4 regions of the Pelotomaculum sp. PtaB.Bin117 genome follow, and region 2 is predicted to be linked to each of the others. Evidence: riboswitches for the same ligand, from Rfam matches in the RefSeq annotation. Region 2 holds a riboswitch; each other region holds the start of a gene.
What was found. Region 2 has a riboswitch for cyclic di-AMP ahead of A4E54_RS15905 (polar amino acid ABC transporter ATP-binding protein). Riboswitches for the same ligand answer to the same signal wherever they lie in the genome.
Positions count from the first base shown of each region.

Region 1: another riboswitch for cyclic di-AMP. It lies ahead of kamA (lysine 2,3-aminomutase); the one in region 2 lies ahead of A4E54_RS15905 (polar amino acid ABC transporter ATP-binding protein).
Region 3: another riboswitch for cyclic di-AMP. It lies ahead of A4E54_RS01855 (CAP domain-containing protein); the one in region 2 lies ahead of A4E54_RS15905 (polar amino acid ABC transporter ATP-binding protein).
Region 4: another riboswitch for cyclic di-AMP. It lies ahead of A4E54_RS14620 (CAP domain-containing protein); the one in region 2 lies ahead of A4E54_RS15905 (polar amino acid ABC transporter ATP-binding protein).

Region 1 covers NZ_MVQM01000118.1:6,842-12,720, forward strand. The annotation lists gene A4E54_RS08085 (ATP-binding protein) at 1-611, shown strand, start outside; cyclic di-AMP (ydaO/yuaA leader) riboswitch at 761-896, shown strand; gene kamA (lysine 2,3-aminomutase) at 1,024-2,307, shown strand; gene ablB (putative beta-lysine N-acetyltransferase) at 2,297-3,190, shown strand; gene A4E54_RS08100 (mechanosensitive ion channel family protein) at 3,236-4,351, shown strand; gene modD (ModD protein) at 4,420-5,268, opposite strand.
Region 2 covers NZ_MVQM01000130.1:746-6,624, forward strand. The annotation lists gene A4E54_RS09155 (GGDEF domain-containing protein) at 1-489, shown strand, start outside; cyclic di-AMP (ydaO/yuaA leader) riboswitch at 541-674, shown strand; partial or broken gene A4E54_RS15905 (polar amino acid ABC transporter ATP-binding protein) at 913-1,023, shown strand; gene A4E54_RS09160 (quaternary amine ABC transporter ATP-binding protein) at 1,084-2,286, shown strand; gene A4E54_RS09165 (ABC transporter permease) at 2,270-3,244, shown strand; gene A4E54_RS09170 (glycine betaine ABC transporter substrate-binding protein) at 3,241-4,110, shown strand; partial or broken gene A4E54_RS09175 (IS66 family transposase) at 4,170-4,396, opposite strand; partial or broken gene A4E54_RS09180 (molybdate ABC transporter substrate-binding protein) at 4,757-4,933, shown strand; gene A4E54_RS09185 (HPP family protein) at 5,030-5,608, shown strand; gene A4E54_RS09190 (hypothetical protein) at 5,732-5,879, opposite strand, start outside.
Region 3 covers NZ_MVQM01000036.1:3,191-9,069, forward strand. The annotation lists gene A4E54_RS01845 (sensor histidine kinase) at 1-129, opposite strand, end outside; gene A4E54_RS01850 (response regulator transcription factor) at 119-796, opposite strand; cyclic di-AMP (ydaO/yuaA leader) riboswitch at 1,221-1,395, shown strand; gene A4E54_RS01855 (CAP domain-containing protein) at 1,408-2,061, shown strand; gene A4E54_RS01860 (ATP-dependent Clp protease proteolytic subunit) at 2,401-3,237, shown strand; gene A4E54_RS01865 (YlzJ-like family protein) at 3,234-3,446, shown strand; gene A4E54_RS01870 (undecaprenyl-diphosphate phosphatase) at 3,584-4,378, shown strand; gene A4E54_RS01875 (FtsK/SpoIIIE family DNA translocase) at 4,499-5,879, shown strand, end outside.
Region 4 covers NZ_MVQM01000174.1:41,484-47,362, forward strand. The annotation lists gene A4E54_RS14605 (chymotrypsin family serine protease) at 1-440, shown strand, start outside; gene A4E54_RS14610 (hypothetical protein) at 529-939, shown strand; gene A4E54_RS14615 (hypothetical protein) at 967-1,356, shown strand; cyclic di-AMP (ydaO/yuaA leader) riboswitch at 1,623-1,827, shown strand; gene A4E54_RS14620 (CAP domain-containing protein) at 1,833-2,840, shown strand; gene A4E54_RS14625 (DUF3794 and LysM peptidoglycan-binding domain-containing protein) at 3,022-4,566, shown strand; gene A4E54_RS14630 (SPOCS domain-containing protein) at 4,594-5,712, shown strand; partial or broken gene A4E54_RS14635 (YbaB/EbfC family nucleoid-associated protein) at 5,842-5,879, shown strand, end outside.

The sequences.
Region 1 (5,879 bases), on a different contig from region 2:
TTTTGTTAAACTTATCCAAATCCGGAAACAATGTAATATTAACAATTAAGGATAACGGGCCGGGCTTGTCCGCCAAGGTCTCAGGAAATTTATTCAAGCCGTTTTTTACCACCAAAGAGCGCGGCACGGGACTGGGGCTGCCCGTGGCTCAGGCGATTGTGCACAATCACGGAGGCAATATAACTATTGAAAACGCTCCCGGCGGCGGGGCGATTTGCCAGGTGACGCTTCCGTTTTACGCCAGGCAGGATGGAAAAACAACCGATATTGATGTGCTGGTTACCGTGGCGGACAACCTTTTACGCTATCCGTCCGAACAGGCGCTCCGTACCGCCGGCTTCAGCGTTATTTCAGCCGCTGATTTGAGTGAAGCGCTGCTGTTGAAAGAGCGCTACTGTCCGGCAGTCTTAATAGCGGATAAAATTATTTCCGAACCCCAAAATATTGAGATAATCAGCCGGACATGGCCTCAGGCGAAAACTTTCGCCATTGCTGAAGATGAACATTTCCATGAACATTTTATAGAAGCGAATGTCTTCCAGATTGTAACAAAACCATTGGACTATGTGCGCTTGATCGGACAAGTGCGCAAAGCGCTTAATGAAATATAAGCCGTCCATTGCGTTATAGCCCGAATATGTTGTCATGACAGGCATTCTGCAGCAGAATTCAGGCATTATCAACCTCGCAAGCTGCTTGACCTCTATGATAATAATAAGCTATAATTTTATTATAGCAATAATTGTAAATATTATAAACCGTTCTGTTAACGCCGAATCTTCTCCAAGGAGAAGAACGGGGAAACCAATTTTTAGGGGTGAATCCGGCCATGGCCGGTAGGGCTGCCCTTGGCCCAAACCCGTCAGCTAACCTCGCAGGCGTACAGGGAAGAATGGACAGCATTTTATTGGCTGGGCATTCCCGGCCAATTTTATTTTTATTAACTTCCTAATTATTCTTCCTAAAATACGTTTTTCCAACAGAACCGGTTACTATTGAAGAAGAAAACTAGGAGGTGCGGCATTGAAGACCAATATTTTGCCTATAAGAACCCAAAACAACGCGGACTGGTCAGACTGGCGCTGGCAAATGCAGCAACGGATTCACTCAGTAAAGGAGCTCGTAAAATGTTTTGACCTGAACCATGACGAAGAACTGAATATCCAAGAGGCATGCGAAGTATTTCCCATGTCTATTACTCCGTATTACGCTTCATTAATCAATAAAGAAGATCCCAGATGTCCCATCCGCCTGCAGTGCATGCCAAATCTGCAGGAGCTAGTTAATGGATGCGGCGACATGGACGACCCCCTATATGAAGACGCCGACTCTCCCGTGCCGGGATTGACCCACCGCTACCCGGACCGGGTGCTTCTTTTGATTACTAATGAGTGTGCCATGTACTGCCGGCACTGCACCCGCAAGCGCAAAGTGGGCGATCAAAACAGACGGGTCAGCGAGGTTGACATTGACCGGGGCATTGAGTACATCAAATCCCGCCCTGAAATACGCGATGTCCTGCTGTCGGGAGGAGATCCCTTTGTTCTGTCCTGCGCCCATCTAGAGAAAATCATCGCCAAAGTCAGGGCAATCCCCCATGTGCAGGTAATTCGCATCGGCACCCGCACTCCGGTGGTGCTGCCGCAACGGATCACCAACGAGCTTGTGAAGATGCTCAAGAAATATCACCCCATTTGGATAAACACTCATTTCAACCATCCCCGCGAATTTACGCCGGAATCCACCCAGGCCCTGGCGAAACTGGCTGACGCCGGTATTCCCCTGGGAAATCAGACAGTCCTTTTAAAAGGAATCAACGACTGTTCAGAGGTAATGAAAAAGCTGTCGCATCTTCTCGTGCAAAACCGTGTGCGCCCGTACTATCTCTACCAGTGCGATCTATCCCGGGGCATTGAGCACTTCCGCACCCCCATAGCCAAGGGGATAGAAATCATGGAGGCGCTGATCGGGCACACTTCCGGTTTCGCCGTGCCTACTTACGTGGTCGACGCGCCGGGAGGCGGGGGCAAGATTCCGGTTTTGCCGAATTATCAGCTGTCTATGACAGGAACGAAAACAATCCTGCGCAACTATGAAGGAGTGATCTGTGTCTATGAAGAACCGGCATACTCCGGCTCAACCTGTTCCAAAGCTTGTTCTCTGTGCAAGGACGGCAATGTCAAGCATAAACCGGTCGGCCTGCAAAAGCTGGTAGACCCGAACAACCGGACTATCAGTCTGATACCGGAAGGAAACATTCGCAGGGCACGCTTTTTCGGACTTAAGGGTGATCCTCATGGCAGATAGCCTAAAAGCGCATGAACAGGTGCAGCCGGATCAATGGGAGATAATAGAAGGTCACTATTTTAAATGCCATATTTTAATTTCACCGTACAACCGGAGAATTACCGTCTATAACTTTAGTCTGGCTCTGGACGAAGGAGCTTCCGCAATGGTGCAAACCCTTTCAGAAAAGGCTGCCGCGCAGGGTTTTGATAAAGTGTGGCTTAAAACCGGACTTAAATGGGCACATTCTTTTTTAGGCGCGGGAGTCAAACTGGAAGCAGCTATCCCCGGTTATTTCGCCGGGGAAAAGCCGGCCTTGCTCTTCTCCGGTTTTCTGAGCGAGCAAAGGAAAATTCCGTCAAACAGCAAAAACTTGGACCAAATCAAAAAATTGGTTCTCGCCCGCAAGGACGGCGGCGGCCAGCGCCCGCTCCCGGCCGGAATTACGCTGAGATGGGGACAGACCGGACACTGCGGGGCGCTGGCAAATTTATATAGCAGGGTTTTCGCCACCTATCCTTTTCCGATCTTTGATTCCGGCTACTTGAAGCGCACCATGCGCCACAATGTTTGCTATATAACGGCCTGGCACGGCCGGGAACTGGTGGCCGCGGCTGCGGCAGAGATGAATCCTGCAGAAAAAAACGCTGAGGTGACAGACTTTGCAACCGCACCCGGGTGGAGAGGACATGGTCTGGCGGGCTGTCTTTTAAACCAATTGGAATCCCGATTATTGAGTGACGGCATCCGGTGTCTTTATACTATCGCCCGCAGCAGTTCCACCGGCATGAACAGGGTGTTCGCCAATACCGGCTATGAATATTGCGGGGTGCTGATTAAAAATTGCAATATAAGCGGAAGTTTCGAAGACATGAACGTCTGGGCAAAAATAATTGACGGCTAACTGCTTCCCATACCGGAAAAGATAGTAAAGCGAGGCAAACTTGGTATGCAACAATATTGGGAGATAATCGCAAACTTTTTTAATGGGCGGCTTTCGCCTGAAAAAATCACCTACTTTTCCACTAATTTGCTCCTCTCCGTGGCGGTCCTGTTCGCCACTTATCTGTTCATAAAGCTTTTTTCTTATTTATTGGACAGAACCTTAAAAGAAGGCGGCAAGGAAAAACAAATTTTCTCCGACAACTTTATCCGCTCTTCGCGAACTTTTCTGAAAGCGCTGCTCCTGTACGGAGGTTATTTTATCGCCGCAATCATCATATTGGAAATATTCAACGTCATGGTGATTTCACCTGGAGATTTAAAATCTTTAGGCGCTAATGTTTTGAAAATCATCAGTGTGCTGGTGGGAGCAAGGATTGTCATAAATTTCGGGAAACTGGCCATTCAACAGTTTTTCGAACGTCATGAGCTAAAGGAAAATATTATGGAAAACCGCCGTGCGCAAACCCTGGAAATATTGCTGCAAAGCGTGTTGACCTACCTCATTTTTTTCCTGGCCGGCTTAACCATCCTGCAAATTTTCAATATCAACACCAGCGCCATTCTGGCCAGCGCGGGCATTCTGGGACTGGCCGTGGGCTTCGGCGCCCAGAACCTGGTCAAGGACATCATCAGCGGATTTTTCATTTTATTAGAAGATCAGTTCGGCGTGGGGGATTTTGTGGAAACCGCCGGCGTAGTCGGCACGGTCGAGGAAATCGGCCTGCGCACCTGCAAGATACGGCGGTGGACAGGCCAGCTGCATATTATCCCAAACGGGGAAATAACCAAGGTAACCAATTACAACAAGGGACCAATCCTGGCATTGGTGACGGTAGGGATTGCTTACGAAGAAGACATAGATCGGGCAATGGAAATCTTACAAAATGAATGTGTCAAAGCCCGCCGGGAGATTGAAGCTATCGTTGATTTACCCCAGGTGCAGGGAGTAACAGATTTGACCGACAGCTCAGTCAACATTCGCGCCGTCGCCCCATCCATCCCCGGAGAGCAATGGACTGTGGAGAGGGAGCTGCGCAGGCGGTTCAAATACGCCTTGGAGCAGGCAGGCATCGAGATACCCTATCCAAGAAGGGTGCTTTACATACATGAAGAAACCTGATGATATGAGTTATTCAAGAGTGATCGCACAACCAGCTTACCCATATTTCCACCAGGCAATGAGGCGACCTATGCCAAAGCAGTGATCTTGACGCCGATATCAATGGGCTTGGCATTGTAAAGGCTTGTTGTGACCAGCGCATCAACACCTGTTTGGGCATATTCCGCCACGTTTTTTTCTGTGATCCCACCCGCCGCCAATAGGACCAGATGGGGATTGATGGCCTTTAGCTGCGGTACGGCAGCGCCCAACACGTCAGCAGACAGCTTGTCGAACTGCAAGCCGTCCACGCCCGCCCGGCAAAGCTTGATGCTTTCCTCCACAGACCGGGCTTCGACGATCAGCTTCTTTTCACAGACATGCTGCTTGATATCAGGTACCGACGCGATAAAGCCGTCCAGGCCCCCCATAAAATGCATATGCTGCTGGAACACCAGAACAGTTTCAGACAACCCCAAACGGTGGGGGAAGGCGCCGCCGACCATTACCGCTTTGATGGACAAAGCCTTTGTGCCCGGGAAGCCTTTCCTTGTCGTAACGATGGTGATGCGGGGATTGACCGCTCGGGCCAGCTTGGTCATTTGTCTGGTTTTGGTGGCGATAGCGGAGCAATGGTCAAAAATATTCTGGCAGACCTTCCAGGCCATATGCAGGTCTGCCGCCCGGCCACGGGCCCGCAAAAAAACTTCGTCGGCCTTGATCTCGCTGCCGGAAGGCAACGACAGGTCTACCTCGATATGCAGACGCTCCATGATGCGCAGCGCCTCCTCGGTTCCGCAGAGCACCGCGCTCTCCCGCGTGAAGTAAACGATTTCGCCCGTGCGTTCGCCGATTCCCAGCGCCCAGGTGGTCAAGTCGATGTAGGGCACATCTTCCGCCAGCAGTCTGTCAATGACCTCGTCAGGTATATACATCATTTCCCATCATCCTTTACTGATTGGTCTGCCGTACAACAAATTCCTTGTCAGGTATGGTCTCGATAATCTCTTTTGGATAATTTTAAGATATCCGCGACCTCCTGAGCCTATAAATCGTTTTTTTATGCTTTTCCTAAAAATAATGCGTTTTGTTCAGTTTTAATGCTTTTTGTATTGATTGTATTTTCTTAGGATATTACTGTCAATGCGTTTTGTTTAGGAACAAAAATTTTATATTGACAACTATTTGGATATTTTTGCAAAATTGATATGTACAAAAAAACATAAAATAAATTTTTATATTAAGTTATTTGGTGATAAATATGATGAAAACAAGATGTAAAGATTTTAATGAATGCATCAACAGAAAATTTCATTTTGAAAGAAAATTTTAGATAAATTCTATATACCACTCCTTGTTTCATGGCTTTATATATTATATAATACATATTTCGCCGTAGCAATAAAACAAGGTGATGACTACAGTCATTTTCCAACTGACAAGCTTAAAAGTAATATTGATCCAAACTTTATTTTGCAGAATATGTATTTACATTTGGCCAATCTAGTTTTGTCGGTTATACATTTATGCAAAAAAGGTCAGGATTATT
Region 2 (5,879 bases):
CCAAAAATTGGTGATGAAATCATAGATAAACTTGTTTCGATATTTATGAATAATCTTTCCGAAAATGATTTGAGCACAAGGCAAGGCGACGAATTTATGATTCTGCTTGTTGGTAAAGGTGCCGAACGAAGCCTGATGGAGATGGAGGAAATCAGAAGATATTTATCCGATAATACGTTCGGCTTTTCTGACGGAGAAATACAGGATGATATCTACGTTACCATCAGTTGCGGTATCGCATCTTGGCCAAGGGACGCCAAAAATGCCATTGAACTTTTACGGGTGGCGGACAGCGCCTTGTTCAGGGCAAAAAAATTAGGGAAGAATAAAGTTTGCCTTTCCGAAGTAGAGAGCATGGTTCTAAAATCCAGTTACTTTACAAAAACCCAGATTGACCGGCTTTCCGAATTAGCCAAGGAGATGGAAAAAACAGAAGCTTTTCTGTTACGGGAAGCCCTGGATGACTTATTTAAAAAGTACAGCAAATAAGAAAGCAACAAAAGAAAGCTTGTGTTTTGCTGAGTATCGGTTATAAATGAATAAATAAACTCGCTGAATCCGTAAGGAACGGGAAACCCAACAATGGGGTGAATTCGGAGAAATTTCTCCGGTAGGGTTAATCCTTTCGACCCGAATCCGTCAGCTAATCTCGTAAGCGTTGGAAGAGAAGGTGATTAACATGCTTGATCGCACCTTTATTTAGATTAAGCATTTTTCGCGGACCACAGAAACTTCTCTGTGGTTATTTTGTTTGATGGAGAAGATCGGCGAGTGGAGGTGATATTTAATTTAACGACAGCGGTATTTGTCAAGGTGCTGGCAGTGAGGAATACTTTGAAGCCGACATCCGCTAACCCCGAGACAAGCAAATGTGATGGCTTTCGTGCAGCCGATGGGGGCATAATTCTATGAATCTTGATGCATGAGATGGGATTTGCCAGGGAGGTTGCGGATAGGTTCATTTTTATTGATAAAGGACGGATTGTGGAAGGTACTCCTGTTCAGGTATTCGGTAGCCCGTAAATAAAGAAGGACTAAAATATTTAAAAACAAAAGTATAAATGTGGTGGAAATATGAATCAAATTTCCGAGAAGATTATTGTAACTAATTTAATAAAAATTTTTGATCTCCACCCTCAAAAAGCTTTGAATTTGTTGGCGCAGGGAAAAAGTAAAGATGAAATATTCCGAGAAATAGGGCAGACAGTTGGAATTAATCAAGTGAGTTTTACCGTCAGGCAAGGCGAGATTTTTGTGGTGATGGGCCTTTCCGGAAGCGGAAAATCGACGATACTGCGCTGTCTGAACAGACTGATTGAACCAAGTTCCGGCTCTATCGTGATCGACGGTATTGATATCACCAAGTTAAAAGAGAGGGAGCTGCGTAAGGTCCGTCAGGAAAAGACCGCTATGGTTTTCCAGCAGTTTGCTTTGCTTCCTCACCGTACCGTTTTGCATAATACGGTATACGGGTTGGAAGTTCAGGGGATTGTCAAAAAAGACAGGGAAGCCATAGCGCTTAAAATGTTAGATCTCGTCGGTCTGAAGGGCTGGGAAGATAAATATCCAGCCCAACTCAGCGGGGGAATGAAACAGCGGGTCGGGCTGGCCAGGGCGTTGACCAGTGACGCTGATATTCTCCTGATGGATGAAGCTTTCAGCGCACTTGATCCTTTGATCCGGGAAGAAATGCAGGATGAACTGATAAGTCTCCAACAAAAAATGAACAAGACCATTGTTTTTATCACCCACGATTTAAACGAGGCCTTGAAACTAGGAGACAAAATCGCTTTCTTAAGGGATGGCGCCCTGGTGCAGGTTGGAACCCCGGAAGAGATTACCACTAATCCGGCCGACGATTATGTAGCCAAGTTTTTCCGGGGTGTGGAACGGTGTAAAATTTTGACTGCCGGCGATGTGATGAAGAAACCGCAGCCGCTTATTACCTTGCGTGATGGTCCCGGTGTTGCTTTAAGGATCATGAAGGAGCATGGATTGTCCAGTGTCTTTGTGGTAGATAAGGAGAGGCACTATAAAGGGCTTATTACGGCCGATATCGCGGTTGATGCCAGGAGTGCCGGAAAATCGAGTCTGGATGAAATCGAACTTGCTCAGGGTTCGGTGGCACTGGAGACTGTCCCTATTCAGGATACGCTGAGTGTGCTTGCCGAGAGCAAACTGCCGGTGGCTGTGGTGAACCAGGAAAATAAATTGATTGGAATCATCGTTCGGGGCTCTGTCCTTGCAGCGATTGCTTCGAATAAGAGGGGTGGAGACAATATCTAAGTTTCCTCTGGCAGAGAGCATCGATCAGGGCGTCAGGTGGCTGCAAATAAATTTCGGCGACAGCGTGGACGCTTTTTCCGACGCTTTTAACAGCGGGATAGCCGGGTTTCGGGATTTGCTGATGGTCGTACCCTGGTGGACAATCATTATTATCTTCGCGGTTCTGGCTTGGCGGGCCAGTGGATGGAAACTGGCCATTGGAACGGTCATTGGCTTGTTTTTTATCTATAATTTAGGACTATGGCTTCCTTTCCTGGATACGCTGATTTTAGTGATTATATCGGCACTTGTTTCCATTGTTATCGGGTTGCCGCTGGGGATTCTAGCTGGAAGAAACAACCGGTTCCATTATGTCATATCCCCTGTTTTAGACGTTATGCAAACAATGCCTTCATTCGTCTATCTTATCCCGGCCCTGTTGTTTTTCGGTATCGGTAAGGTACCGGCGGTATTTGCCACAGTTATTTTTGCCATGCCGCCGGTCATCCGGCTTACCGACCTCGGTATCCGCCAGGTTCCTGTGGAACTGGTGGAGGTTGGCTCAGCTTTCGGCTCTACCCCCAGACAACTCTTATGGAAAATTCAATTCCCTGTGGCTCTGCCGACCATAATGGCCGGCGTCAACCAGACGATGATGCTTTCCTTATCGATGGTGGTTATTGCCGCGATGATCGGCGCCGGTGGACTTGGCGCCGGTGTCCTGGAAGCCATCGGACAACTGAAGATCGGAATGGGCTTTGAATACGGGGTTGCTGTGGTAATTATGGCGATTATCCTAGACAGGCTGTCCCAGGGAGTCGGACGTTCCGTAAAACGGGTGAGCCAAAAAAGAGATGTAAAAGCTAAAAGGGCATGGCAACGATTAGATGACCGTCTAAAACAGTCACTAAAATCTATAGAGAATAAACATAGAAGAGTCATGATGAGATACAAAGAAAACGGAGGAAAACAAAAATGATAAAAAATTTCAAAAGGTGGCACAGATTATTGGCTTTGGGGTTGAGCCTTGTCTTGGCGGTCTTTATGATGACCGGTTGTTCAGGTGATAAAGGAACGGTCAAAATCGGTTATGTCAATTGGGCCGAGTGCGTTGCTGTAAGCAACCTTTGGAAGACGATTCTGGAGGATAAAGGCTATCAGGTCGAACTTACCCAACTGGATGTTGCACCGCTCTTTGTCGGGTTGAGCAAGGGGGACATTGATGTTTTTATGGATGCCTGGCTGCCGATTACCCATGAAAGTTATTGGAATGAGTATAAGGATAGTTTGGAAGACTACGGCATTTGGTATCAGGGCGAAGCCAAAATCGGTATTGTTATCCCAAACTATGTCACCATTGATTCACTTGCTCAACTGAAGGATGAAGGAAACAAGTTCGGCAATCAGATTATCGGTATCGATCCCGGCGCCGGAATTATGAAAGCATCTGCCCGGGCGAATGAGGCATATGCTCTTGGCTTTGAAGTGGTGCAAGGCAGTGAGCCGGCGATGATGGCGGCAATGGATAGAGCTTACGGTAAGAATGACTGGATCGCCATCACAGGATGGAGCCCGCACTGGATGTTCGCTAAATATGATCTCAAGTATCTGGACGATCCCAAAAAGGAATATGGTGCGGCTGAAGAAATCCATACCCTGGCCAATAAAGATTTCAGCTCAGAGCAAGCAGAAGTTGCCGCGATGTTGAAGAAATTTAAAATGACCGATGCGCAGATCGGCAGTCTGGAAGGCCTGATCAATGAGGGAATGGAACCTGAGGCTGCTGCAAAAAAATGGATCAAAGATAATCAAGATATGGTTGACGGGTGGTTGAAACAGTCTTAAGCGCTTTGCAACGTCTTAGTATGCTGCTTCCGGAGGATAGCTTCCGGGAGCGGCAGGGACTATAAATAATTCCGTGTAAATGGTTTAAGATTATTCTCTTTGGCTGTTTTGATAATGCTGTAAATAATCGCACTACATTTAGCGCCCCTAGGAGTATTTCAGAACTAGGAAGTTTTTGCGACCGATCACAAAGGGCTTGATCGAGCGTTCCGCCCGATTATTGTCTATCTCCAGTCGGCCGCAGAAAGTTTTTCAGGTTGTCCCATTGATTCAGGCAATAGGTAATCGTCAGGTTTGGGGTTCGAGTCCCTAATGGCCCACCAAAAAGACAAGGAAAAGCTATTTTCCTTGTCTTTTTGGTGACTTGGAAAACACTTTGTCACGCAGATTAACATATCGCATTTTTCTTCTTGCCTGGTTTAATAATGCATTACTTAATCAACATCTTTGGTAGCATATGGATCAGAATAATCATAATATACCTTGTATGCCATTGCCCCAAAAATGGTATCTCAATTAATACACTTTTGTCTGCCAACCCTCAAATAAAGGATTCAAATATGATTTTCCCCGGTCATATAATCAATATCCCCGAAAAGATAAGTCAGGGTCGGGGGAGTCTGACAGTTTCGGCAGCGATAAGCCTGCAAATGCTATGGAAGAATTGAGAAACATTTACACACAAAAACACCCCAATATAAATATTCGCTACGAATTTGGCGCTTCAGGTACCCTGGCACAAAGAATTGAAGAAGGTGAGCCGGTGGATATCTTTATTTCCGCGAGCGAATCTCATATGGATGCACTCCCTGCAATAAAGTAATGTTATTAAATTACGGAATCCAACTCAACTTGCTGGCTATATATTAATATATTATAATTAGTGAGAATTTAGCAGGAACCACTCCGGAGGTGTCTTGTGCCCGGTAAAACAGCAAATCAAGAGAAAGAAGCCGTTCATATCATCGCCAAATCCTTACAGTTATACTTTGGCAAAATGCGCTGCCAAAAAGGCTATTGTCAATTGCATGCCAGCCATGTGCATTGGAGAGAGCTTGCCCTTTCGTCCCTGGGTTGCTTTTTAAGTATGGGTTTCATTACATTGATCAGCACTCATCATGGAGTGCCGTTAATGATTCCGTCTTTCGGGGCTTCAGTGATCCTGCTGAATACGGCTTGTCATGTATCCATGGCACAACCGCGCAACGTTGTTGGCGGGCATGTGATATCCGCGTTGTCCGGTGTTTCTGTATATCAGTTATTAAGCAACGACTGGTGGGCAATCACCCTGGCAGTGGTTTTGGCCATGGCCTTAATGACCCTGACCGGCACACTTCACCCGCCCGGCGGCGCGACGGCCTTCGTCGCGGTTTACAGCGGCCAAAATTTCAGTTTTATCTTGGCGCCTGTCTTTATCGGATCGAGCATACTTATTTTAATTGCTTTATTGATTAATAACATATCATCGACAAGAAAATATCCTCAATATTGGCTTTAAAATCGCAAACCCATCTCATCAAGATAATATTTATCACTTATAAATTAACCCCCGGACACGGACAGACATTTTTGTCTGCCCGTGTCCGGGGGTTAATATTATTGCAGGGTAAATGTCCAGCAATTATTGGATCACGCCAATCGCTCTCCAATAAGGCAATGATACTGATATGGCCACGATAACCAACACAGCGTAGATTAATCCGAATAAGGTAATATGATGCGGAGCCCACCCCCTGTTCCCGGTCATGCCTTCAGCCATTAAAATCCAC
Region 3 (5,879 bases), on a different contig from region 2:
TCGTATCCAAATTCCCGCGGCCACTGCGAGGAGCAAGAGAGAACCCAGCAATACCAGTACGTAGCGGCGTGTCCAGTAGGTCAGCATTGATACGGTATTTGTTGTATAATCGTTCTGCTTACTTGACACGCAGTAAATACCCCTTTCCCCGTATTGTTGCTATCTCCCCTTCCTGCGCCGGCCATTCCTGCAATGACTGCCGGATGCGTTTGATCGACACGTCCACGGCACGGTCTCCCCCGTCGTAATCCATTCCCCAGACGTGGTCCAGCAATTGATCCCGGGAGAACACCTGGTTTGGGTGGCGGACCAGGAAAGTTAAAAGTTCCCAATGACGCGGCGCGAGCAAAATCGTTTTTCCCTTAACAGTTACTTCACGAGAGGTAAAATTTACCACCAGGGTTCCGAACTGCACCAGTTCAGGCTCAACCAGATGAACCGGCCGCCGCAGCACTGCTTTAACCCGCGCTACTACTTCATCCGGATCAAAAGGCTTTGGTATGTAATCATCGGCGCCTTGATTGAACCCATGCAGACGGTCCTCGACAGCGCCGCGCGCCGTCACCATAATTACAGGGCAACTGCTTATTTGTCGAATTCCATCCAGCACAGTCCACCCGTCTTTCCCGGGCAGCATCAAATCCAGCAGAACCAAGGCGGGATTGACTTCGGGAAAGATAGATAATGCTTCTTCCCCGCTTGAGGCAACAGGTACCTGAAAACCGGCATGCTCCAGATAAGTTTTGAGCAACAGGGCTATTGAACGATCGTCTTCCACAACCATTACTGTTTGCATAGGCCACCTCTCCATTAATACTGAATTAATACTGAACAGGGAGTGAACTCGTTTAGCTTCCGTCAGACTTCGGGCTTACCGGGGGTAACCCCACTTATAGCAGCGGAGGTTTATGGAATCTAGCTAAATTAAGATTACTATGTTTTTTGTAATTATTTTACGACTTGAATGTGTCGGGAAAATGTCGAGATGACAATTGGGATAATTGAATTTGTAATTAAGCGGCTGTTTAAATAGTTCTTCTTGTTGTCACATAAAGTAGCGCCTGGAATAAAGAACCGGGGGATGTTTTACCATGCTTATATGATTCAAAAATTACATTATTTTTTCTAAGTTATCTTATAATCTTTATGATAAATGCTTATCTACGTTGCAAAGGGGGTTTTGCACAAAAGTACTAATAAGGATATGATTGTCCAATAAATAATAGTTCGTGCCAAATCTCAGAAAATTTATCACACTGGGAGCGGGGGAACCAAACACAATGGGGTGAATCCCGGAATAGTCACAAGAAAGGAGGAAAACGTGACTTGATTTCGGATAGGGTATCTTTTACCGAACCCGTCAGCTAACCTCGCAGGCGCAAAAAGAAAGGGGAAATATCTTTGTCAATGATTAAAAACACAAAAATGATTACGAAGCTGTTAGCATGTACTTTCACGATCGCTTTGGCGTTGTTTATGTTTAACAGCCCAAAAGCAGAAGCCGCCACAGGCTTTTACATGAATAACTTCAATAACTTCCCGGGCTTTAATCAAATATACAGTCAGAAAGCTAACCCAATTCAACAAATAAAACCGAATCCGACACCTGCTGCACGGCCAAATTCGACTCCGATTACAACTCCGGCTCCCGCAGCATCGGCGCCTGTTTCCACATCCGGATTAACCGCCGAAGAGCAGCAAATGGTTAACCTTGTCAATCAAGAAAGGGCAAAAACTAATTTGCAGCCGCTCACAGTAGACATGAGACTGGTAAACGTGGCCCGTATGAAATCACAAGATATGATCGACAACAATTACTTCAGTCATCAGTCGCCAACTTATGGTTCACCGTTTGATATGATGAAATCACAGGGTATCTCTTTTAGCTATGCCGGTGAAAACATCGCGGCAAATCAATCCGTCGGAGCGGCCCATACGGCGTTAATGAACTCATCCGGCCACAGGGCAAACATTCTGAATTCCAATTATGAACACATAGGGGTAGGTATTGCCCATGGCGGTCCTTATGGAATGATGTTCACGCAGGAATTTACCAACTAATAAGTTATTTAGATATAACGGAACCAGGAAGAAGAGCAGGGACTTCACGAGCGTACGCGAAGTCCCTTTTTATATTTTCCACTATATAAAAAGCGTTCCACAATATCCTGCTGCTAAAATGTCTGAAGTAATTAAATGAATATACTTTTTGTGATATATTTGCAGGTAAGAAATATTCAAGCTGATTGTAACGGGGGGATAACAATGGCTATTGAACTATTGCAGTTGCGGTAATCGCTTGTCCAAAATTATAGAATTTATGTTGGTTACTTTTCCTTTTTCCAAAGCATACTAAGAGATGAACTAGAGTAATCCCTAAGTATTGGGAGGAGTGAAAAAATGACCATTGCCGGTAATAAACTAGATTCCGAAATAATACCCGCTGATCCTGGTGCGCCTGAGCCCGATCCGGATATCGCGCCGGAGCCTGAAAGAAGGGACGAGCCTGAAAAGGAGCCGAAGCCTGGCAAGAGAGTGGCCGGCCAAACCAAAGGCGCGCTGGAGTCGGTTAAGGAAATGGGCTCAACGCCAATGCCCGAAGTAAAGAGCAACATTCACTGCCTGACGATAGTAGGTCAGATTGAAGGGCATTTGGTGCTTCCGCCACAGAACAAGACCACAAAATACGAGCATATGATTCCGCAGTTGGTGGCTTTGGAACAAGCCCCCGAGGTCAAGGGTGTTTTAATTGTGCTGAATACTGTGGGAGGAGATGTGGAGGCCGGCCTGGCTATCGCGGAAATTATTGCCAGCATGTCCAAACCGTCCGTGTCTATTGTTCTGGGAGGTGGACATTCAATCGGCGTGCCAGTTGCAGTATCATGTACGCACAGTTTTATCGCTCCAACGGCAAGCATGACCATACACCCGATCCGGCTGAACGGTTTGGTAATCGGCGTTCCCCAGACTTATGAGTATCTGGATAAGATGCAGGACCGGGTGGTGCGGTTCGTTACGGAGCATTCGCACATAACGGAAGAGAAATTCCGTGAATTAATGTTCCGCACCGGGGAACTGGCCAGAGATATCGGGACGGTGCTAATCGGCAAGGAGGCGGTGGATATCGGCCTGATCAACGAGGTGGGGGGTATCGGTGACGCTGTGAAAAAGCTGAACGCTATGATCGAGACTGATGAAAACGATGAAAAAACGAAAAGAGAGGCGCCGTTACAATGATTTTATATACTCCGATGCAGCTGGAATTGGTTTTGGAGGGTTTTGACAGGGAAAAATATCCGGAGTACCAGGAAATTAATTACGACGGTGTTTCAATGGTGGTTGAAAATACAAGCAACGGAAAAAAAAGGATAGTAAAGCTTTTAAGCACAAACCCCTATGATTATTTGAAAACAAATCTACAGCCCGGCAGCTTAATTGATTGTTAATCCCAAAAAAGGTTTTTGCGGACAAAATATGCTGTGTTATAATGACCCTGGTAACCGGCTTTTAATGAAAGGTACACGGTGTTTTTTTGCGGCTGACTGCCGTGTGCCGTGGCGGCCGTATACCGGGGGGGCTTTTATTGACTGTTTTACAGGCTCTGGTGCTGGGGATAGTACAGGGGCTCGGAGAATTTCTTCCCATATCAAGTTCTGCGCATTTGGTTCTCGTGCCCTGGGTTTTCAAGTGGCAGGATCCCGGTCTCTCGTTTGATGTGGCGCTGCATATGGGTACTTTGGTGGCAGTGGTCGCTTTTTTTTGGAGGGACTGGGCAAGGTTGATCACCAATGGCTTACTGCGCAAACCTACCAGGGACGGATCTTTGTTCTGGTATCTGGTAATTGCCACAGTGCCCGGCGCTTTATCCGGTTTTTTTCTGGAGAAACAGGCGGAAACCGTTTTTCGAAATCCTGTGCTGATTGGGATAATGCTCATTGTCATGGGTATTGCTTTATACTGGGTTGACCGGAAAGCGGCAAGAAGGAAGCAGCTCTACGGGATCAGTCTGGCGGACAGTTTGTTTATCGGTTTTTTGCAGGCTCTGGCGATTATTCCCGGAGTATCCCGTTCAGGTATAACCATGACCGCCGGACGTTTCCGGGGGTTGACCCGTGAAACGGCGGCGAGATTTTCATTTTTGTTGTCAACGCCGATTATTTTCGGAGCGGGCGTGGCAAAATTGGATGAATTGTCGGCCGGGGATTTGAACGCGGCTTTTATTACCGGCGTAGTATCCTCAGCCGTGGTAGGCTTTATGTCAATTGGCTTTTTGCTGAGGTATTTGACTGAGCGCAGCTTCGTGGTTTTCGTATGGTACCGTTTTGTTGTGGGGATTGCGGTCATAACCCTGGCCTTGGTGCGTACTGCCGGGGTATAAAACTCAGAAAAATTCTGTTTTATTCAAAAGGCCCTTGTTTTCATGATTTAGGGCTTTTTTTTATGAATTTCAGGGACTTTTGGGGGCACCTATGGTAATATTATTTTAGGAGGGCAAATCATGGCAAATCATGGCCAACTGAAGGAAGAACTGAAATACGAAATATCCGGGGTTATTTTGGTCGCGCTGGGTATTCTCTGTATTGTCAGCCTTCTGTCCCAGTCTTCCGGCCTGGTAAGTGATTTCGCGGTGCGGATTTTAAGGAGCATTGCCGGGGAAGGGTGTTACTTTTTCCCATTCTTGCTGGTTCTGGCCGGGGGCAGGCTGGTGCGCCGGCGAAGCCAGCCCGTGGTTTCCCCGAGGATGTACGGGGTATTGCTGATCTATCTTACCGCGTTGACCTTTTTCCACTTGATTATTCCCCTGGAAGATTCCTTTAACGCGGGGGTCGCCGGAGACGGGGGAGGATTGCTCGGAGCTCTTCTCAGTTACTTGTTCAGAAAGTCCTTCGGCATAGTGGGCACTTATATTATACTGGTTACAGCGGGGCTAATCGCGTTATTGCTGTTGACGAACCTTTCCATCTTGTCAATGGCCCAGACGTTTTTAGCCAAAATGAAGGAGGGTTCCCGAAAAGGTTTCCGGGGACTGGTAGACTACCTCTTTACGGAAGTTGAGGAGGACGGGGATGAGCAGGAGCATAATGAAAAGGAACCTCAACCGCCGCCGTTAACACCTGTTATTATTGATCAGGGTGAGCGCGTGACAATACCGGAATCCCCGGCTGTTTCCGAACAATCTGTTGAGGGACAAGCGAAGAATAAGAAACAACAGGCGGCGTCGAAAAACACTGCCGGCATGCCGGAACCCGCTGAAGACGGCCTGGACGACGGGCCGGGTATAACGTTGGAAGCCGCGCCGGGCAATACGTCCTACCGGTTGCCCCCGTTGTCAATTCTATCAAGGCCGTTCAGGCTGAAAAATACCCGGTTGAGTAAGGATATAAACGATAATATACGCAAGCTGGAAGAAACCCTGGAGAGCTTCGGGATTAAGGCCAGAGTAATTCAAGTTTCGCGGGGTCCGGCCATTACCCGCTACGAAATCCAGCCGCCTTCCGGCGTCAAAGTCAGCCGGATTGTCAGCTTGGCCGACGATATCGCTCTGAGCATGGCGGCGCCGGGCGTGCGGATAGAGGCGCCCATACCCGGTAAAGCAGCTGTCGGCATAGAAATACCAAATAAGGAAACCTCCATGGTTCACTTGCGGGACCTGCTGGAAACGCAGGAGTTCGTTCAGGGCGCTTCAAAACTGACAATATCGTTGGGCAAAGACATTGCCGGCAATCCGGTTGTCGCGGATTTGGCCAAAATGCCTCACTTGCTGATTGCCGGCGCCACCGGTTCCGGTAAAAGCGTCTGTATCAACACGCTGATTGTCAGCATACTCTTTAAGGCAACACCTGAAGAAGTAAAATTCCTGATGATCGATCCGAAGATGG
Region 4 (5,879 bases), on a different contig from region 2:
TGCTCAACCTGGTCAAACGGGATTATGAAATACGCTTTTACAAAAATTACACGGCTGAAAACACCGTGGATTGCGCTTTGGCCAAACTTGATTCGGCCGATCTGGTCAAACCTGCCATTCTGGAAATTGGTGAAATAAAAGGGATAAACGATATCAAGCCCGGCCAGAAGGTGCAAAAGAGCGGCAGAACCACCGGCCTGACCAGCGGCGTGGTAAAATCTATCGGCACTACGCTGCAAGTGGAAATGAAAGAGGAGGAAAAAGTCTGGTTTTCTGATCAGGTAGTGACTGATATGCCTTCCCAACCGGGAGACAGCGGGGCGTTAATTCTGAATGAAAAGTGCGAAGTCGTGGGTTTGCTGTTCGCCGGTTCGGATAAGCTGACCATATTTAACCGGATCAGCAATATTGTAGAGCGGCTTGGCATTGAGTTCGTTTAACTTTGGCTGCGGTTTGTTTGATGTTAGCTGATCCTCCTCACCTTTGTTTCAGCCGAACCATATATTGATTACCGGGGAGGCTTATCTTATGGTACTGAAAGCGGTTGTGTCCGGTGATGTGGCGCTGGCTTTTTTGGGAGAAGATATCCCGGCAATCGGTCCGAGTTTTCATAACAGGGAAGAAGCCATGAAAGCGGCTCAACAATATCTTGATAAGATCAACGAGTTATCTGTTCGTGACCAGAACATGCCGTTTCAGATTGTCCTGAACAAACAGGCGGACGGCCGGTATTCGCTTGTTGTGGACAGCTCGCAGCAAATGGTGAGCACCTTGAGCAACCTTGATGAGTTGATCGTGAAACGGTTTCGCAAAGGTTTGAAAAAAAAGTTATTTATCTTGACTTGTTTTGTGGAAGGTGTGGATGGGCTGGAATGTCTGGTTCTTACTGAAGGTCTGGGGGCGGTGTTTTACGCCCCTAACGCCGTGGGTACATATTAAGGGAAAATTAGTGAAAGGGCAGGAGCCATGGGCGAAGAAAAAAGCGGGAAAAATGAACAGTTTTGGACCCGTGGTCGGCAGGAATCATACCATACCAGCAAGGATTTTGGTTATCATTTAGGTTACAACCTGGGTTTTGAGTCAGGGTTTGAAAAAGGATATACCGAGGGAAGCTCGTTAGGCTATAATAATGGATTTCTAGCGGCACTGAGACTTAGTGAAGGGACCGGGGCCGAGGAGCCCCCCGGCGCCGGTCCGCCGCACGGCAGAGCCTACCAGGCCATCCGGAAACTTATCGAAGGCGGTCAAGTAAGAATTCTCCTTTCCGGATGCGCGGCCAGGGAAGCGGAAACCTTGTTTAAACTGTTATTCATAGACGCTCATGTAGTCGCCAGGGATCTTGACAACTGTCGTTAGCCTCAATTTTGGCCGGGAAGCCCGGCCTTTATTTGTTAAATTTTTGCCGCATCTTGACAATGGACCCTAATTTGGAGGCCATCTGACAACGCCGCAGGATAATCCCAAAAAAGTTAACATTACGATGGATGTTCTTAAATTACCCGTTTTGCCATGAGACCCCATTCGCCGGTATATTAAACTTGTACAAGCCCTTTTATGAATGCTTCTTTAAACAGCCGTCTTTTGGCGGACGTCAGACGTCAGACGTTAAGGCAAAGCCAATTAAATACAAGCGGCCGAATCCCGGAAAATATCCGGGTACGGGGGAACCGGTTTATGGGGTGAATCCCGGTAAAGTCATCAGCAAGACCCAGACATAGGGCATTTCCATGTGATATGTCATGTCTTGTATCTCATGACTCGAATGGGTAGGGTTTTGTCTTTTACCGAACCCGTCAGCTAACCCCGGAGGCTCAAAAGAAAGGAGTAAATTTATGCGGCGTTCCAGGAACCTGACGTTAGGTTTGGTTGTTACCTTGTTTATTTTCGCGTTGGTACTCTCAATGGGAGCGGCGGCCCCGGCAACGGCTGACGCCAGCCTTGCAGCTACGGCTGATGAACAGTCGATGGCTGACCTGATTGATCAGGCGCGTCATGACGCTGGCAAAGCTTCGCTGACTGTTGACCCTGTCCTGTCAAATCTGGCCAGGATTAAGGCCCAGGATATCGCTTCCAACTGTTATTTCGGGCATAACTCGTCTACTTACGGCTCTCCCAATGACATGCTAAAAATGGGTGGTGTGCAATATAGCCGCGCCAGGGAAGTCCTGGCCAAGGCTTGCACAGTTAACGCGGCGTTTAAGGGAATATGTGCCGCCAGCAGCCGGTCGACCATTCTCAGTTCATCTTATGACCGGATCGGCGTTGGAATAATCATGAAAAACAACAATAAAATTGTCGTTTTGTTGTTTGCCGGCGGTCAGAAAGTGACTACTCCGACACCGGCACCGGCACCCACACCGGCACCGGCACCCACACCGACACCGGCACCCACACCGACACCGACACCAACACCGGAACCGGCTCCAACACCGGCACCGGAACCACAACCCGTTAACGGGTTAAATGCCGACGAGCAGCAGATGCTCGATCTGGTGAACCAGGAACGGAGCAAAGCAGGCCTGCAGCCCCTGCAAATGGACCCGGCCTTGGTAAAGCTGGCCAGAATGAAGGCGCAGGATATGATTGATAAAAATTACTTCAGTCATACATCGCCGACATACGGCTCTCCCTTCGATATGATGAAATCGGCCGGCGTGCAGTACCGCTACGCCGGGGAGAACCTGGCCGGAGCTTCAACTGTTGGCAGCGCGCACACCAACCTGATGAACTCGTCGGGACACCGGGCGAACATACTAAATGCAAATTATACCAAAGTGGGCATTGGCGTCGTCAGCGGCGGTCCGTACGGGAAAATGTTCGTGCAGATGTTCACCGGTTGATTGACGGCAAAATGAGCATAAAAAGTTAACAATAAAGGCGAAAAAAATATTAGTAAAATAAGGTAGAGGACCCAGGTCCTCTTTTTTTTTCGTTTTTTGCATGCTGACTACCTTTATTGCACATTTTCGTATGTTTCTCACATATATTAGTACAGAAAAATTTTGAAAGGAGGAAACCATCATGGCTGGAACCGAACGCCTTAAGGTTAATTTGGTCCAGGGTGAAAATAGAGTTCAGACCGTGGTAAAAGGTCGGATTGAAATTCCTGACACCAAGCCGAGTGTGGAAAAGATTTTATCAAAAGAAACAACTGCCAAAGTTAGAGACGTCAGCATCGTTCCGGACAAAGCCATCATTAATGGGACCCTGACTTTGCAAGTGATGTACGTCGCCTTTGAACCTGATCAATCAGTTCACTCATTGCATGGTGATGTCAATTTTACGACCTTTGTCGATGTGCCTGGCGCCGAGCCCGGGATGGATTACGTTGTCGATTTTACTGTGGAGGATGTGAGTCTGACTCCAAGTAAAGACAGCGCATGTAAATTTGATGTGGCGGCTGTGCTCAGCACTTTTGCAAAAATAATGGATGTTGAAGAAATGGAAGTGCTTACAACAACCCCGGCCGGGAATGAAGCTCTGGAAACCCAGGACCTCACTGTTGAACACATGATTGGCGACAAAGAAACCAAGCAGGTTATTATCAGCGATGCGTTCGAAGTGCCGGAAGAAAAGCCGGACGTGGAAAAGATCCTGAATATCAAGGCGGAAGTGGAAATTACAGATAAGCGGGTCCTTGCCGGCAAAGTGATTGTGGACGGTGAAGTAGAGCTTCAGGTTTTGTATGTGTCCATGACTCCCGGGCAATCCGTTCATGACCTGCACCGTATCATCAAGTTCAGTGACTTCGTGGAGGTTCCCGAAGCCCAGCAGGGAATGAACGTCCATGTGCGGGCGGAAGTGGAAAACGCCGATATCGCGCCGGTAACTTGCCCGAAGCTTTCAGCTGATATCATTGTCAAACTGATTGTCTTTGTTTCCGAAACCAGGACGCTTGAAAATGTTCCCACCGAGTTGAAAAATGAGGGAGACTACGACAGGGTAAAGCTGAAGATCGACCGGGAAATCGGCTCCGGAGAAACTCAGGTGGTTCTGAGAGAAACCACTGAGGTTCCCCAGTCCAAACCTGATGTCATGAAGGTGTTGGAGTCACGGGTAGACAATATAAAAGTAACGGAAGTAAATATTCTCAATGGCAAGGTCCTGATCAGGGGTCACGCCGATGTGGAAGTGGTTTACGTCAGCACCAAGCCCGACCAGGCTGTCCACGCGCTGCATCAGCGTTTGAATTTCCGCACATTTGTGGTAGTGCCCGACGCCGAGCCTGATATGAGGGTCAAGGTTAAGGTCAGTCCGGAATATGTCAACGTGGATCAGCAATTGCAATGCGCGGATTTGCACACCGAAGCTGTTTTGAAAGTCAAAGCCACGGTGACCGATTTAGCCCAGCTGAATGTTTATGTGCCCGCGGTCACACCGACTCCCACGCCTACCACCTGTGTTCCGACCGATTATACGGTTCGGGCGGGTGACACGCTCACTACCATTGCCGCGGCGCATGGAACGACAGTCGCCCTGATCCTGGCCGAAAACCCCGAGATTACCAACCCGGATGTCATCAGCGTCGGACAGGTGATTAAGATTCCATGCGAAGCAATGGGTTGATTAAAAATTATTAAGGAGGTCTAAAAAATGCCCGAACAATACTATTACACGGAAGTCCAGCCGGTCAAATGTATTGAAATAAGAGTGCCGCTGGTTATCGAGTCTGTAGATGTGGAAGCGGTGATTGACAATGTGTTAACCTTACCCGAACTGGCGATCAAGGTCGACAAAATCAGAGCTTCTGTCCGCGATCTGACCGCCACGCCGGTATTTGTTGACGAGGCCCATCATGGCCATGGCTATCATGACTATGACGGCTACCATGATGGTAAGCACGGCAAGTACGGCAAGCACGACGAATACGTTCTGGTGCATCACGACAGTCACCATCCGCACAGGGATTTGTTCCTTAAGAAAATTATTGTAAACGGTATTTTACACAAACAAATCTTTTACGTAAATAAAAATAATGAAGTCAAGCATACAGCCGAAGAACTGTCGTTTTCCAAGTTGGTTGAACTGGATGAACCCGTGCTGATTCGCCATAAACATGATGTTTTTATCCAGTTCCGTCATGTTGATGTGGATATGAACTGGGAACTGCACCGTGCCTGCCGGATCCACGAGACTGCTGTCATTCAGGCTACCGCCAGGGTGTCGGAAGACCGTAAGATCTTTGTGCAGACCTGCCCGTCCCCGGATGAGTCTCCCGTCGGCAACCTGCTCAGGGACGGCGGTCTCGAGGCCTGGGCCAGCCCTTACGCCCCGGTCTTTTGGGGCGCGAGCAATGTATCCCAGTGCAGTACGGCTCATTCCGGGTCGTTTGCGGCGGAAATCGGGTTATTGAATACCCAGTTGCCCGGGGCGCTGTTCCAGATGATCCACAAGAAAATTGTCGGCGACCGCCAGTACCGCCTCACCTTCTGGGTCAGGGAAGATGTCCTGGGTGCGACCAGCGATTTCTCCTTAACCGCTGAAGTAGTATTTTATGATCAATACGGCACTCAGATCGGTATCGGCACGCAAACGCTAAGCAGCACCGGCATACCGGATAACTCCTACACCCAGGTTCAGTTCGCCACGCCGGTGACAGACGAAAGTGTTGATTCAATCATGGTCCGCTTCAACTTCATGCCCGGCACGGGCAACACCAATACCGTCAAAATTGACGATGTTGTGCTGGAATGCATGCGCAAGCGCGGTTAGGCCATGAATAAAAAAAGAAAGCTGTTGTGAAACAGCTTTTTTTTTGCCTTTTATAAACTTTTTTAGCGCGGGGCGAATATATTTAATAATGAGTCATTGCGGCCATAAGGCTGTGAAGGGAAAGGGGAAAACAACCGGATGATGAATAATATGGGCGCGATCGTTGC